Regions from separate parts of the Pantoea sp. X-Soil-YNGN-785 genome, predicted to be linked through region 2. Evidence: predicted binding sites of a transcription regulator. Region 2 holds the regulator's gene; each other region holds the start of a gene.
The links. The regulator LexA, encoded in region 2, represses DNA repair genes until DNA is damaged. The targets are predictions, from matches to a motif close to TNCTGTATGTACATACAGNA.
Positions count from the first base shown of each region.

Region 1: AC6I8E_RS11200 (DinI-like family protein) is a predicted target of LexA. The motif match lies at 1,335-1,354, and genes of this name have one in related genera.
Region 3: AC6I8E_RS06240 (DNA translocase FtsK 4TM domain-containing protein) is a predicted target of LexA. The motif match lies at 1,802-1,821, and genes of this name have one in related genera.
Region 4: sulA (SOS-induced cell division inhibitor SulA) is a predicted target of LexA. The motif match lies at 2,199-2,218, and genes of this name have one in related genera.

Region 1 is NZ_AP035942.1:2,398,980-2,402,490, forward strand. Features, by position in the region: gene yedD (lipoprotein YedD) at 1-161, opposite strand, end outside; gene AC6I8E_RS11190 (DUF6388 family protein) at 403-726, shown strand; gene iraP (anti-adapter protein IraP) at 918-1,217, opposite strand; gene AC6I8E_RS11200 (DinI-like family protein) at 1,393-1,632, shown strand; gene AC6I8E_RS11205 (hypothetical protein) at 1,671-1,937, opposite strand; gene AC6I8E_RS11210 (hypothetical protein) at 2,089-2,430, opposite strand; gene AC6I8E_RS11215 (hypothetical protein) at 2,417-2,800, opposite strand; gene AC6I8E_RS11220 (helix-turn-helix domain-containing protein) at 2,937-3,511, shown strand, end outside.
Region 2 is NZ_AP035942.1:294,048-297,558, forward strand. Features, by position in the region: gene plsB (glycerol-3-phosphate 1-O-acyltransferase PlsB) at 1-998, opposite strand, end outside; gene AC6I8E_RS01280 (diacylglycerol kinase) at 1,127-1,495, shown strand; gene lexA (transcriptional repressor LexA) at 1,601-2,215, shown strand; gene dinF (MATE family efflux transporter DinF) at 2,315-3,511, shown strand, end outside.
Region 3 is NZ_AP035942.1:1,348,126-1,351,636, reverse strand. Features, by position in the region: gene AC6I8E_RS06240 (DNA translocase FtsK 4TM domain-containing protein) at 1-1,741, opposite strand, end outside; gene lrp (leucine-responsive transcriptional regulator Lrp) at 1,860-2,354, opposite strand; gene AC6I8E_RS06230 (hypothetical protein) at 2,530-2,730, opposite strand; gene trxB (thioredoxin-disulfide reductase) at 2,875-3,511, shown strand, end outside.
Region 4 is NZ_AP035942.1:1,420,630-1,424,140, forward strand. Features, by position in the region: gene matP (macrodomain Ter protein MatP) at 1-174, shown strand, start outside; gene ompA (porin OmpA) at 267-1,337, opposite strand; gene sulA (SOS-induced cell division inhibitor SulA) at 1,688-2,179, opposite strand; gene AC6I8E_RS06515 (TfoX/Sxy family DNA transformation protein) at 2,390-3,019, shown strand; gene yccS (YccS family putative transporter) at 3,016-3,511, opposite strand, start outside.

The sequences.
Region 1 (3,511 bases), 1.9 Mb from region 2:
CTGGCCATGGCCTGTCCATTGATCAAGCTGCTCTGCGGGCCGACGGTTTGCCAGTTCCCCTGCAACTCAGCCGGTGCCGGCGTTTGTACCGCATTTTCATAATCGTTGATTTGCGCACAGCCACTCAGTGCAAGCGCGGCAATCAGCATCCACTTTTTCATGTTTAATCCCTAAGATCGCGTCAATGGCGGCTACGTTATAATTTTTCCACTGCGTAGCGCAAGGTATCTGGCTGTTCAGACACCCGCGAGCGGCTGTTTACAGCAGAATTTACCCTTGAGCCAGGAGACCGGTCAGCCTTTTGATCGGCAACTGGCCGTCTGAATGGGCTCTGGCACGCCTGACAAGCGGAAGACAACCCGATACACTAACGCGCTGCATCAGACTTTCAGGAATATAAATATGAAAACGCCAGAAGCCTACTATGCCCAGGCACGTGAAATGTTTTTTACCGCGCATCCCGACTTTCAGTCTGCACTGGATGAGTTGACGGAGAGTGATGCCCGTGCCGCTAATCTGTCGCTGCGACAGCTGCGTGAATGGCATGCCGAACGCATCTATGCAGCCTTTTTGCGGCAGAAAAATCTGGATGGGATGATTTTTTCTATTCAGCTCGCTGAGCCGGATAAAGCGGTAGCGGCTGAGGCTATCGAGACCTATCTTAAATCTCATGCTGAGTCGCTGGGGATGAGCTGGGAAGAGTTCTGCATCAAAAACGAGTTGTAATTTTCAATGCACAGGACAGGTGTAAATTACACCTTTCAGCCTGCCGTACAGCATCGGATGAAGCAGTAGAGTACAACGCGATACTTTCACGTCATGCCGCAGGTGAAGATTGCCCTTACAGGCAGAGCATCTTCACTGCCTCCGGAGAGGTTGCCGGGCTTTCCTCTCCGGAGGCGTATTGATAAATGGCCCTACTCTCGCTCTTCCGTGGCTTTGCCTTTCACTTCTACATAGCTTGCAACCGCCAGCAGACGATTGATGTGCGTCAGCAGCAGATCAACATCCGACTGCAGAAACTCGGTCGACGATTGCGAAGCGGTAATGATGGCATCCTGCACCGTTTCTGTAATGGTCAGCGAGTTGTCCTGTTTCGCTTGTACCAGCAGCGCTGCAACCAGCAGGGACTGCGCTTCAAGCTGCGCCGTCAGCTCTTTTGCGTCGACGTCCATCTTTGCCAGCTTTAGCAGAATATCAATGACCAGTTGTCGCATCGCGGACCTCCTGAAAAGTAAGCCGACATTATGTCGCGATGCGTGCGCATTTTGCTAGTCGAAGATTGAGGTTTGAGCGAGATAAAAATTTACGCGAAATCAGGGGTACTGCCTTGCTACTGTTTTTATTTACAGTATTATATATCAGCGATTTTGCCCTGAATGGATTGCCATCATGTTTGTTGAGTTGATTTATGACAAGCGCAACGTTGCCGGTTTACCGGGTGCTCGCGAGATGATTCGTGAGGAGCTGGAAAAGCGGGTACATCGGGTGTTTCCTGACATCGAAGTTAAGGTCAAGCCGATGGAACGTAACGCGATTGATACTGATTTAAGTAAGAACGATAAGGCGACAGTTGCGCGTATTGTTGAAGAGATGTTCGACGAAGCGGAAATGTGGCTGGTGGCCGACTAATCCTTTAGCGGCCACCGCATCAGTCAGCGGGAGATGAATCAGCTCTCCTGCTCACTGTGATTAATTTCAATCTCGATGTCCTGAATGGCGGCATCCAGATCTTCCAGCAGTTTCCCCTGCTTATTCAGTAACGCATCGATACGATCGGCGTTCGTTTTGTCTTTATACTCACCCGCATCAAACGATAACCAATGGCTGGACAGGGTTTCGGTGTTGGTCTGCGCATAGTGGCGCATCTCTTTCAACTGCGAAGTCACATCGCGCAGATAGTCATTTTTGGTCTTGGTTTCTGTTGAATCGCTCATGCTAAATTTCCTTCTGGTCAGTTATCAAAAGTGTTTAGGCTTAGCGGTTCATCTACCGGCCAATCAGCGGACGCCAGTTCAGATACAAAATGTCGTCCGGAGATTTAAAACTAGTCGATAATAGCGAAGCCGCACTAAGAATAATCGGAAGTTATGGTTTCTCCGTTGGTTTCGCGGATGGCACCTCCTTCTCAATCACGACTTCTTTCACTTTTGTGATCGTTTTGTCGGCGACGCGCTCCGGTATTACATCAAGCTTATGCTGTAAGGCTGCAACCTGACTGGTCAGCAAATCCACCCGGTCATCACGCCGCGCTGCAATGACCCGATAATCTGCCCGAATCTCCTCAACCCGCTTATTTGCCGTGTTACTGACGTAAACAAAAATAATTGTCATCAGAATGCAAATCATCGAACAGCTTAGCAGAATGCAGCCGAGGATAACTTTGCGCTGGTATGACATAGGTGCCTTAAGCCTGTTAATCGTTGACATCGCTGCGATCCTCCAGAGTTGAGATCAGCCGATCAATCTCATTACGAAATTTATCGTTCTGATCGGTTTCGGTCATTGCCAGTAAAATACCTACGGCATTCTTGATTAACCGCAGATCCGTTTCGAGTGTCGCAATACGTCGCAGATTTCTGTCATGACGTTCACGTAACTCATCGTTCTCCTCCCGTATCAACAGGTTGCTCTCTTTCAGCAATACCACCTGCTCTTTGTAGCTGGTAATAATTTCGCCGCCGGCTCGATTACTGGTTACGATTGACGCAATACCCGCCAATAACGGTTTCCAGAACAGTGCAGCCGCCCCCCCACCCAGAACTAATGCACCCATACTGGTAATCAGACTACTTTCCATGCCACACCCCTTTGTCCGGTAAGGTCTCTGGAACACACTGCGTGCAGAACAGCCACGTCCTCCACCCTGAATTTAAGATTGCTTAAATACCAGAGTTAAGTATACTTAAGTCAATCTCAACTAAAAAGTCAAGCTGATGAAAAACGAAACGCTGGGTGACCGCATCCGACTCCGACGTAAATCACTGCAATTAACGCAGAAGCAACTGGCGCAACAGGTAAAAGTTTCCCATGTAGCTATTTCACAATGGGAAAAAGAGGAGACGCTGCCGCGCGGTGAAAACCTGCTTCGGCTTGCCGAAGCGCTGGGCTGCACGCCGGCTTATCTGATAGATGGGGATGGTCCTGTTTTCAGCGAAAATAGCTGGGCTGGCCTGCACCAGATCCCGCTGCTTTCTCAGCGCGATGTCGCACAATGGCTGAACGACGCCAGCTCTGTGCGGCATGAGCTACTGATGCACAACGATATGGCGCTTTCGCAACAGAGTTTCGCCATCCGGGTAGAAGAACAGGCGATGACGCCCGCGATTCTGCGGGGGGATGTGGTGATCATTGATCCCAGCCTGGCACCTCAGCCCGGCGACTGCGTGCTGGCAATGCAGCAACAGAATGCCCTGCTGCGCACCTGGCGTCAGCGAGGCAGTGAAGAGGGTGTTGCGCAGTTTGAACTGGCTCCGGTCAATATCAACTTTCCCGAGCTGCATTCAAGCCG
Region 2 (3,511 bases):
CCGGCAGCAATGTGCGGCGGGACCAGGCCCTGATGATAGAGCACGTAGGAGAGCAGCAGATAATCCATGTGGCTGCGATGGCACGGCACATAGACAATCTCGTGGCCATCCTGCGCCAGCTGGCGCACTTTTTCGCCGCCATTAACGTTGATGCCCTGATAGAGACGACTCCATAGCCAGCCCATCACGCGGTCAGTAACGCGAATCGCTTCATAAGAGAAGTTGGCGGCAATTTCTTCCATCATCTCGACAGCATTCTGCTGCGCTTTCTCATGGGAGATTTTTTTGCTGCGTGCTTCATCTTCGACGGCTTTTTCAATCGCTTTGGATTGCAGCAGACGGTTAAAGAGATCCTGACGCGCCGGTAACCGCGGGCCAATCGCCGCCAGCCGCTGACGGGCAAAATGGATGCGCGCTACGCGAGCCAGCTTCTGGGCAATCGACTTATCCGTACCGTGTTCCGTGGCCATGCGGCGCAGCGAAACGGTCGGCGAGAAGCGAACAAAACTGTCGCGTCCGTGCCAGATCACCGCAAAGAATTTCTGTACGCCGTTCAGCACCCGCAGGTGTGGCGTGGCTTCGCCCTGGACTTCACGTCCGGGTGCGCGGCCAAACATCACCGTCACCGGCAGCATCTGGATATCCAGCGTAGGATTATTGCGATGCAGATCGAGGTAATCGTGAAAGATTTTCACCGATTCCACGCTGGGCACAAAATAGGGGAAGACGCGCGGGCCATCGTGGATAAATACGTGGCGCGGCAGCAGTGAACCATCAATCTCCAGCGGAGAGAGTGGGTCAGGCAGATGATGCCGCAGACACTGCGCGCGTAAAGTCAGTAAGTCGGCCTTCGAATCGTAAGGCAAAACATACATAATAGGTCGGGTCGGATCCAGACCATGTTCAGACACGGGATCGGCCGGAATGGCCTTACTTTTTACCAAAAACGACAGTGGTAAATTAAGCAATTTGTAATAGAGTTTACGCCAACCTGACATAGACAACATGAAGCCTCTTGTTAGCAAAGCGCCGCAAGCATACCAGAAAGTGCAGCGAAGATCTGTGGTGGTGCCAATTGCACGCAGCCCAGACATTGACGTCAATCCGATAAAAGGGTTCCCACATCATGGCAAATAATGCCACCGGACTTATCAGAATAGTTAAAGCCGCAGGTTACTCCTGGCAGGGACTGCGTGCCGCCTGGCAACATGAAGCGGCGTTTCGTCAGGAGGCCCTGGCTGCGCTGGTCGCCATTATTATCGCCTGCTGGCTGGATGTCGATGTGGTCTCACGCATCCTGATGATTGGGTCGGTGGTGCTGGTGGTCATTGTTGAAATCCTCAATAGCGCCATTGAAGCGGTCGTTGACCGCATCGGTCAGGAGCATCATCCGCTGGCGGGCCGGGCCAAAGATATGGGCTCTGCGGCGGTACTGATCAGCATCTTACTGGCACTGTTTGTCTGGATAGCGCTGCTCTGGACACATTTGCGATAAGCGTTCCATATCGCGCCGGAAGCCGCGTTTTGCCTGACAATCGGTTTCCATTTCGCCAATACCTGTATATACTCACAGCGACTGTATAAACAACCAGGGGGCGGGATGAAAGCATTAACCAGCAGGCAGCAGCAGGTCTATGACCTGATTCGCGACCATATTTCTTCAACAGGCATGCCGCCTACGCGCGCAGAGATTGCTGCACAACTGGGCTTCCGCTCACCGAATGCGGCAGAAGAGCACCTGAAAGCGCTGGCGCGTAAAGGCGTTATCGAGATCGTTTCCGGTGCATCGCGCGGCATTCGTCTGCTAATGGAAGAAGAAGCCTCAGAAGGCATACCGTTGATTGGCCGGGTTGCTGCCGGTGAGCCGATCATGGCGCAGGAACATATCGAAACCCACTACAAGGTCGATCCGGGCCTGTTTAAGCCGTCTGCCGACTTCCTGCTGCGCGTCAGCGGAATGTCGATGAAAGATATCGGGATTATGGATGGCGACCTGCTCGCGGTACATAAAACCCAGGATGTACGCAACGGCCAGGTTGTCGTTGCCCGCATTGATGATGAAGTCACCGTTAAGCGCTGGAAAAAGCAGGGTGCTATCGTGCATCTGCTGCCTGAAAACAGTGATTTTGACCCGATTGTTGTCGATACCCGTGCACAGTCCCTGACCATTGAAGGTCTGGCGGTTGGTGTGGTTCGCAACGGCGAGTGGCTCTGATTTGAGGCCTGCGTGCATTCGCCTTTTCTGATGCTATTCTGTCTGCCCTAATTTTGTCGCTGCCTGTTTTGCGCAGCGACACCGAGCACGGAACGGCGAATGCGCTTTATCACGGCAACCGATAAAAATCTCTGGCGGCTTGCGCTGCCAATGATCCTTTCAAATATCACCGTTCCCTTACTGGGGGTGGTCGATACGGCAGTAATTGGTCATCTCGACAGCCCTGTCTATCTTGGCGGGGTTGCGGTCGGGACCACGGTGACCAGCTTCCTCTTTATGCTGCTGCTTTTCCTTCGAATGAGTACGACTGGCCTTACGGCGCAGGCGTTTGGTGCGGGCGATAAAACTGCGCTGGCACGCGCGCTAACGCAGCCGCTGATTATTGCGCTGCTGGCAGGTGTACTGTTCATCGCTTTACGTTATCCGATTATTCAGCTGGCGACCCATCTGGTTGGCGGCAATCCCGCGGTACTGGAACAGGCGGCGCTGTTTATTCAGATTCGCTGGCTCAGCGCGCCTGCTACGCTGGCAAATCTGGTCATTCTGGGCTGGCTGCTGGGCGTGCAGTATGCGCGCGCGCCGGTGATCCTGCTGGTGGTGGGCAATGTGGTTAATATCGTGCTCGATCTCTGGCTGGTGATGGGTCTGCACTGGGGTGTCGCGGGTGCAGCAACCGCCACGGCGCTGGCGGAGTACATTACGCTGGGTGTCGGCAGCATCATGGTCTGGCGGGTCCTGAAGCTGCGCGGCATTTCGCTAAGCCTGTTGAAGCAGAGCTGGCGCGGTGACAGCGGCCGACTGCTGCGGCTGAACCGGGATATCATGCTGCGCTCACTAATGCTGCAACTCTGTTTCGCCTCGCTGACCGTGCTGGGCGCGCGGCTTGGCCCGGATGTGGTGGCAGTTAACGCGGTATTGCTGATGTTCATTACGTTCACGGCCTATGCGCTGGATGGCTTCGCCTACGCGGTTGAAGCGTTTGCCGGCGAGGCGCATGGTGCAAAAGATGGCAGCAAACTGTGGCATGTCTGGCACTCTGCCTGTCGGCAGGCGGTGGTGGTGGCGCTTTTCTTCTCGCTGATCTATGCCATTGCTGGCTCGCAGATTGTTACCCTGTTGACCTCCCTTCCTTCGCTGCAACAAAGTGCTGACCGCTATCTGGTCTGGCAGATCGTTATGCCGCTGATCGGCGTCTGGTGTTATCTGCTGGATGGGATGTTCATCGGCGCGACGCGCGGACGTGAGATGCGTAACAGCATGGTGGTAGCAGCAGCAGGCTACTTTCTGACGCTGCTG
Region 3 (3,511 bases), 1.1 Mb from region 2:
CCGGCTCCGGCGTCGCAGCAATGGTAAACAGCGGTTCAGACGGGCCGTCATCCACCAGATCTTTCATCGGTGAAAAATCGAACGCGGAGGCAGTATCAATATTCAATACCGGCTCTTTTCTCACTTCAGGTTCATAGCGCTGCTGTTGCTGCTCGGCGAACTGACGTGCCAGTGCATGCTGCTGCTGCGCATCCTGCTCCTCTTCTTCGTCCTGCTGCCAGCTGGTGCCGTAACGCTGCTGCTGTTCAGACTGGAAGGCCTGACGCAGTTCAGCCTGCTGCAATGCCTCTTCAGCATCAGGTGCAGTGGAAACCGACGTAGCCGATGCCGTTTCGCTCTCTTCCGCTTTGGCTTTCTCTTCAGCCATGCGCTGAGAAGGTAACTTAATGCCATAAGAAGCCAGCTCACGACGCGTAGGCAGTTTTACCGGATTAGGACGCGGCAGCGCCGGTCCGATACCCTGCTTAACCTGAGGATTCAGATTGGTTTCAGGGGCTAAGTCGAAAACAGGCGCAGTACGTGTGGCCGCCGTTCCGGCAGCGGCGGCTGTTGCGGCCGCAGGGATCGCTGATGTGTCACGCCAGTTACCCATTTTAGGTTCGTCATCGTCGTAAGCATTGAACGATGGCGCAGCCGGAGCTTCGTCTGGCATTTCAAAGTGGTAAAGCGGTGGTGAAGCTGCGGCTGCAGAAGCACTCTGCGCTGGAGCCGTCGTTGCACCATAAGATGCAGGGATGTTCTGTGCAGATGCTGGAGCAGGTTGTGCCGTCGACGATGCAGGTATTGCTGCTGACGCGGCAGGTGCCGATGCAGTAAAGGCCGCTGCAGCAGGTGCCGCGGTAACCGGCGCTGCGGGAGCGATGGTCACCTCTGCAGCTTCCGCAGTGGCGGCTACCGCCGCACTGGTTGCGGCTGCTGCTTTCGCCAGTAGCGGATCCGGCTGTGTCGGCACAGGCTGAGCGGCAGCGCGTGGCGCGGCAAGCAGCACATCATCTTCCTGATCGACAGCACGCGGCGCAGACAGCAGCACGTCATCATCCTGATCGGCGGCATGCAATGCAGGGACATCCGCATAATCTTGCGCGTCGCGTTCGTCATCCTCTTCCTGCCAGGGTTCATCGTGACGTGAGCGGTTGCTGGCAAACGTCAGGACGCCCATGACGACACCACCAATTCTTTCTGCAATGGTGAGCCAGGACCAGCCGGTATACAGGGTTATCCCCGCCGCCCAGACGCAGAGCAGCATCAGCGTGCCGCCAGCCGGACTGAACCAGGGGGCAATAGCATTACTGACCAGACTACCAATCACGCCGCCTGAAGCGAAGTACCAGATATCATCAGCGTTCAGCGCTGCCATACCACAGGTCGTTACCACCAGCGCAAGAACGCCAATTAAGCGTAACCCGACGGCAAAGTAGTCAAAATAGTCCTGGCTGTCGCGCTGACGGAAAGCAATCCAGCACAAACCCAGAATGACGGGCGGAATGGCGTACGCCATCACACCAAAGATGAAGAGTAAGGTGTCAGCCAGCCAGGCACCGACGCTGCCGCCGATATTATGGATAGGTTCATGCCAGGCCGTTTGCGACCAGCTCGGATCGGAAGGGTTAAAACTGACCAGTGAAACCATCAGGTAAATGGCAAACAGCGCCACCAGAATGAGCAACGCTTCCAGCAGACGACGTCCACTGCTCAGCGATTGTAACGAAACGTCTTTATCTTCTGTATATTCCTGGCTCAAGAGGACTCTCCAGGTGCCTGTAAAGTAAGAAGCAACAGCGTCGGGCAAGCCCGACGCTGATCCTGTATGAATGCACAGGAGTGTACCGAAATCTCACAGGTTTTGCACCTGCCCCGCATCAGCGAGTTTTGATCACCAGTCGATTGCTCTGTTTGACCTCTTCCATCACCACATAAGTTCGCGTGTCGTTTACGCCCGGCAGGCGCAACAGGGTTTCGCCCAGCAGCTTACGGTAGGCAGACATATCAGGTACGCGCGTTTTCAGCAGGTAGTCGAAATCGCCGGAAACGAGGTGACACTCTTGAGTTTCCTCAAGTTTTTGCACAGCGGCGTTAAATTGCTCAAACACATCCGGCGCACCACGATTCAGAGTAATCTCAACGAATACCAGCAGAGAGGCATCCAGATAGTGCGGGTTTAACTGCGCAGTGTAACCAAGAATAAATCCCTGGCGTTCGAGACGGCGTACACGCTCAAGACATGGCGTAGGCGATAAGCCTACGCGTTTGGAAAGCTCTACGTTTGAAATGCGACCATCTTTCTGAAGTTCATTCAGAATGTTCCTGTCAATTCTGTCGAGGTCTTTCCCGGGGCGTTTCTTATTGTCTACCATTATTATTGTCTCTCTTAATTCCTTCCCTTTACCTGCCACGCCCTGAAAACGCTCAATGTTCGGGGCATTTCTGAAGTGAGCTAACAGAGCCTGTGATCTGACACCTATCGATATGACGCATGTTGTCTGTCCACATCATGCGTCATTATCCATATCAGGCTGCTTTTATTCGGCGTTACACGCAAAACAGGCGACGAAAACCTGTTTTGTTCCGATAAATGTTATTCGCTTCTGATAATGTTTTCGCAAAAGCGCAGGCGATTGTCAAAGTAAAATCACCAAATTCAGGACAAGATGCCAGACAGACCGCTGGGTATCTGTTTTTAAATGAGTATTTTTCCACTTTTGCACCCTTTAAAGCCGATTTTTGACCCATTCTGGCGCATTGACCAGGCAAAACCGCCGCTCATCGTCTACGCCACTTGCAGCTATCGTTAACAAAATTGGCTAAGTCTTGTTATTGTCGCCGGATATTCCCTACAATCGCAGGCTATGTCAGCCGAATGAAACTGAGGAACGCATGAGTACGGCCAAACACAGTAAGTTACTCATTCTGGGCTCCGGCCCAGCGGGTTATACCGCAGCCGTTTATGCTGCACGCGCCAACCTGAACCCGGTGCTGATCACCGGTCTGGAAAAAGGCGGACAGCTGACCACTACCACTGAAGTGGAGAACTGGCCGGGCGACCCGCACGATCTGACAGGTCCATCGCTGATGGAGCGCATGCACGAGCATGCCGAAAAATTTAATACTGAGATCATTTTCGATCACATCCACACCGTTGATCTGCAGAACCGTCCGTTCACCCTCACTGGCGACAGCGGCGTATACACGGCAGATGCCCTGATCATCGCCACCGGTGCGTCAGCTCGTTACCTGGGTCTGCCGTCTGAAGAGGCGTTCAAGGGCAAAGGTGTCTCTGCCTGTGCAACCTGTGACGGTTTCTTCTATCGCAACCAGAAAGTCGCAGTGATTGGCGGGGGTAACACGGCCGTTGAAGAGGCGCTCTATCTGGCGAACATCGCGGCTGAAGTGCATCTGATTCACCGTCGTGACAGCTTCCGCGCAGAGAAGATCCTGATCGACCGGCTGATGGAAAAAGTGCGCAATGGCAATATCGTGCTGCACACCCATCGTACGCTGGAAGAAGTCACAG
Region 4 (3,511 bases), 1.1 Mb from region 2:
CTGGTCTGGCAGCGGCTGGCAGGCCTGGCTCAGCGGCGCGGCTGCACGCTTTCAGAAACGATTGTTCAGCTGATAGAAGATGCGGAACGCAAAGAGAAATATGCTACTCAGATGTCGAGTCTGAAGCAGGATTTGCAGGCAATTCTGGGTAAATCGGGTTCAGAGAGCGAGTAAGCGGGCAGGGGATTTCAGAGTGTGTGCGCTGACGGAACGATTACTGGCATAAAAAAACCCCGCCTTAGCGGGGTTTTTTATGACGTGTGAACTTAAGCCTGTGGCTGAGTTACAACGTCTTTGATGCCTTTAACATCGATTTCTACACGACGGTCCGGAGACAGGCAATCGATCAGGGCATTACGGCCTTTCACGCTGTCACAGGTGTTGCCGGTAACTGGGTTAGATTTACCCATGCCACGTGCAGAGATCTTGTTAGAAGGGATACCTTTAGATACCAGGTAATCTACGACTGACTGAGCACGTTTCTCAGACAGTTTCTGGTTGTACTGCTCTGAACCGATGCGATCGGTGAAGCCCAGTACGACAACGGAACCATCTTTAGGATCCATTGAGCTCAGCTGGCTGTACAGCTGATCCAGAGCCTGCTGGCCTTCTGGCTTCAGGGTAGATTTATTGAAGGTGAACAGAACGTCAGACTTCAGAGTGAAACGCTTGGTTTCAACAACTGGAGCTGGTGCTGGAGCCGGAGCTGGAGCCGGAGCAGCGACGTCATCCTGACCGAAGCGGTATGAAACGCCTACGCTCAGCATGCCATTGTCTGGACGGGTACCAACGGTCTGTGCATCACCGATGTTGTTAACCCACTGGTAATCCAGACGGGTAGCCCAGTTTTTGGTCAGTGCATATTCAACACCAACTGCAGCCAGCGGAGATACGCCGGTGTCGTGGTCGCTGATGCGGCCAGTAGTTGGGTTAGTCTGCGTTGCATCTGCGCGCCATACCATGCCGCCCAGACGAGTATACACGTCCAGATCGTCATAGATTGGGTAGCTCAGTTTAGCAGCCAGCTGAACGCCTTGTGCTTTGAATGCGCCGTTAGTCACAGTACCTTTGTTAGGCATGCGGCCCAGCCAGTCATAGCCCAGCTCGAAGCCCAGGTATGGGTTTGCCTGATAACCAACGAACGCACCTGCGCCCAGCTGGCTTTCATGAGTTGGACCGTTGTTGTTCTCGTAACCGTTACCGTAGTAACCAGTGTCGTGATACTGAGACCAGCCCAGTTTAGCACCGGTGTACCAGGTGTCATCTTTCGGAGCGGCCTGCGCTACGGTAGCGAAGCCAGCCAGTGCCACTGCAATTGCGATAGCTGTCTTTTTCATTTTGCGCCTCGTTATCATCCAAATAGGCAATGAGCAAAAAGGTTGCTCTTGGTTTAAATCCTTCGCCGGGTCAAAACGCTCGCTTATGACTCTACCGCAAAAAACGGAGGTTATTGAGCACCCTGGCGAGATAAAGTCTACAACGAGATTGGAAACTTACAAGTATGATGTGAGGCGCTTCTGTAAAAAAACAGCGATTTATACACAATTTCTAACAATTAGCCTGGTAGTATTGTCGCGGCAAAAAGCCTTAAAAACCTGCTAAACCATTGTCACAGCTCGAACTAACAGAATCAGTGGTTTAGCGACGACAGATAAGAAAAATAGCTTGGGAAACTTCTGATTTTTACTTAATGAAACAAATCCGACTGAATTTTTATCGCACTTTGCGGTCTGAGAGGCGCTTCCGATGTCCCGCTTGCCCGCAAAATCAAACCCAGCGCCTCACCCTCTGCCGCCGCATTTTCAAGTTGACGGCGCTCATCTTCGTCAAGGTCATAAGGAATCCATGCCAGAACGACACTGTAATTTCCTGTGCGTAGTGCCTTGACCATCGCCTCCACCGCATTCAGACGTTCAGAATCGGCGATATGCATACTTTTATCCAGCGGTAATCCCGACTCCTGCATCCAGGTGCGATTCAGTTTATGTGCCGGTGTTAGCCACAACTGCCAGCGTGATTGCTGACTCAGCTGCTGTAATAATGGCAACAACAGCATCTGCATCATACCGGGCTGCTCACTGCAGCGTAACTCAGTAATTCCACCGCCCTGAGAGGCCGGAACGGAAGAGGACGCGTAATGATGAGCATAGCGTGCATTATCAGGATGTTGGGTTCGCATAAGTTAATCACCAGCAGTTGACTGTATGAATATACAGTACTGTCATCCTGGATAAAGATCAACCCAAATTTCTGAAAACGCCTCGCAAAAACGCGACAAGATTAGTTGAAGCACTATTTATTCATTGAACCAGCTGACACTTTTTTCTATCTTCTAATTGCCTGATACCCAAGGCAATTTAAGAAATATTTCTGACATGGAGGTGGTGCAATGAAAAAGGTGAACCCAGTCGTAGAGCGCTCCAGAACGCGTCTGGCCCCGTTGGGACCGATAGAGTCCCGCACCCAGTTTGGGGGGTACGCTCTGGCTGTCGAAAGTGTGGTTTTTGCCTTAATTAATAAAGACGAACTCTATCTGCGGGCCAGTGAACCCCTGCGCGAGTATATTGCCGATCGCCCGCTGCAACCCTTAATTTTTCGCAAGCGGGGAAAACTGGTCAGCCTCAATTACTTTCGGGTTGATGAGGCATTATGGCGCGATTCTGACCATCTGCTGGCGCTCTCTGCCGCCTCTTTAGAGACGGCGCAGCTGGAGTTGCAGGACAGGCAAGCCTCTCCGCGGCTGAAAGATTTGCCTAATCTCAGCGTACGCATGGAGATGATGCTCTTTGAGGCGGGCGTGATGAGCGTCAATCATCTCTATCAGATAGGAGCCAAACAGTGCTGGCTGAAGCTAAAAGCGATCAACCAGCACGTGGGGTTTCAGACATTACTGGCGCTGCAGGGGGCTATTATGGGCCACCATGCGGCTGCGCTGCCGCAGGCAACCCGGGCGGAGCTGAATGCATGGTTCCAGCGCACGCTTTTATCAAACCCGGACTTCAGAAGCAGTGACAGCTAGTCAGTAATAAGCGTGCGGCGCAGGCGAGCCACATCGGGCATTAATGCCACCAGCAGACCGAGTTGCTGGAGCACCAGCGGCGCACGCGTATCTGCATCTGCAGCCAGCTGGCTGATTCGTTGAGCCAGTTGCTGGCGCATCGCTTCAACATGTTCATCGCTGACCACGTCCGTCTGGAGCACATCTTCGACATAGCAAACCGTATCATCCAGTAAGGTGAGCAGGTCCGGCGCAGTAATTTTATCGCGGTGAGCGCCCAGCGCGGAAATGTAGCTCAGAAATGAGTGATTGGAGCAGAGCAACTGAAAAGCTGACTCACGCAGCTTCTGGCTGGTGCGACTTTCACTGCTCATGTTTGAGACGACTGAGGCGAGTTCAGCATCCGCATTATGCGCATCACGGCGGGCGATACGATAGGCGAGACGGTTATCTTTACCCTGATGATATTGCTCCATGATTGCATCCAGATAGCGACAGTTCGCTTTCAGAGTT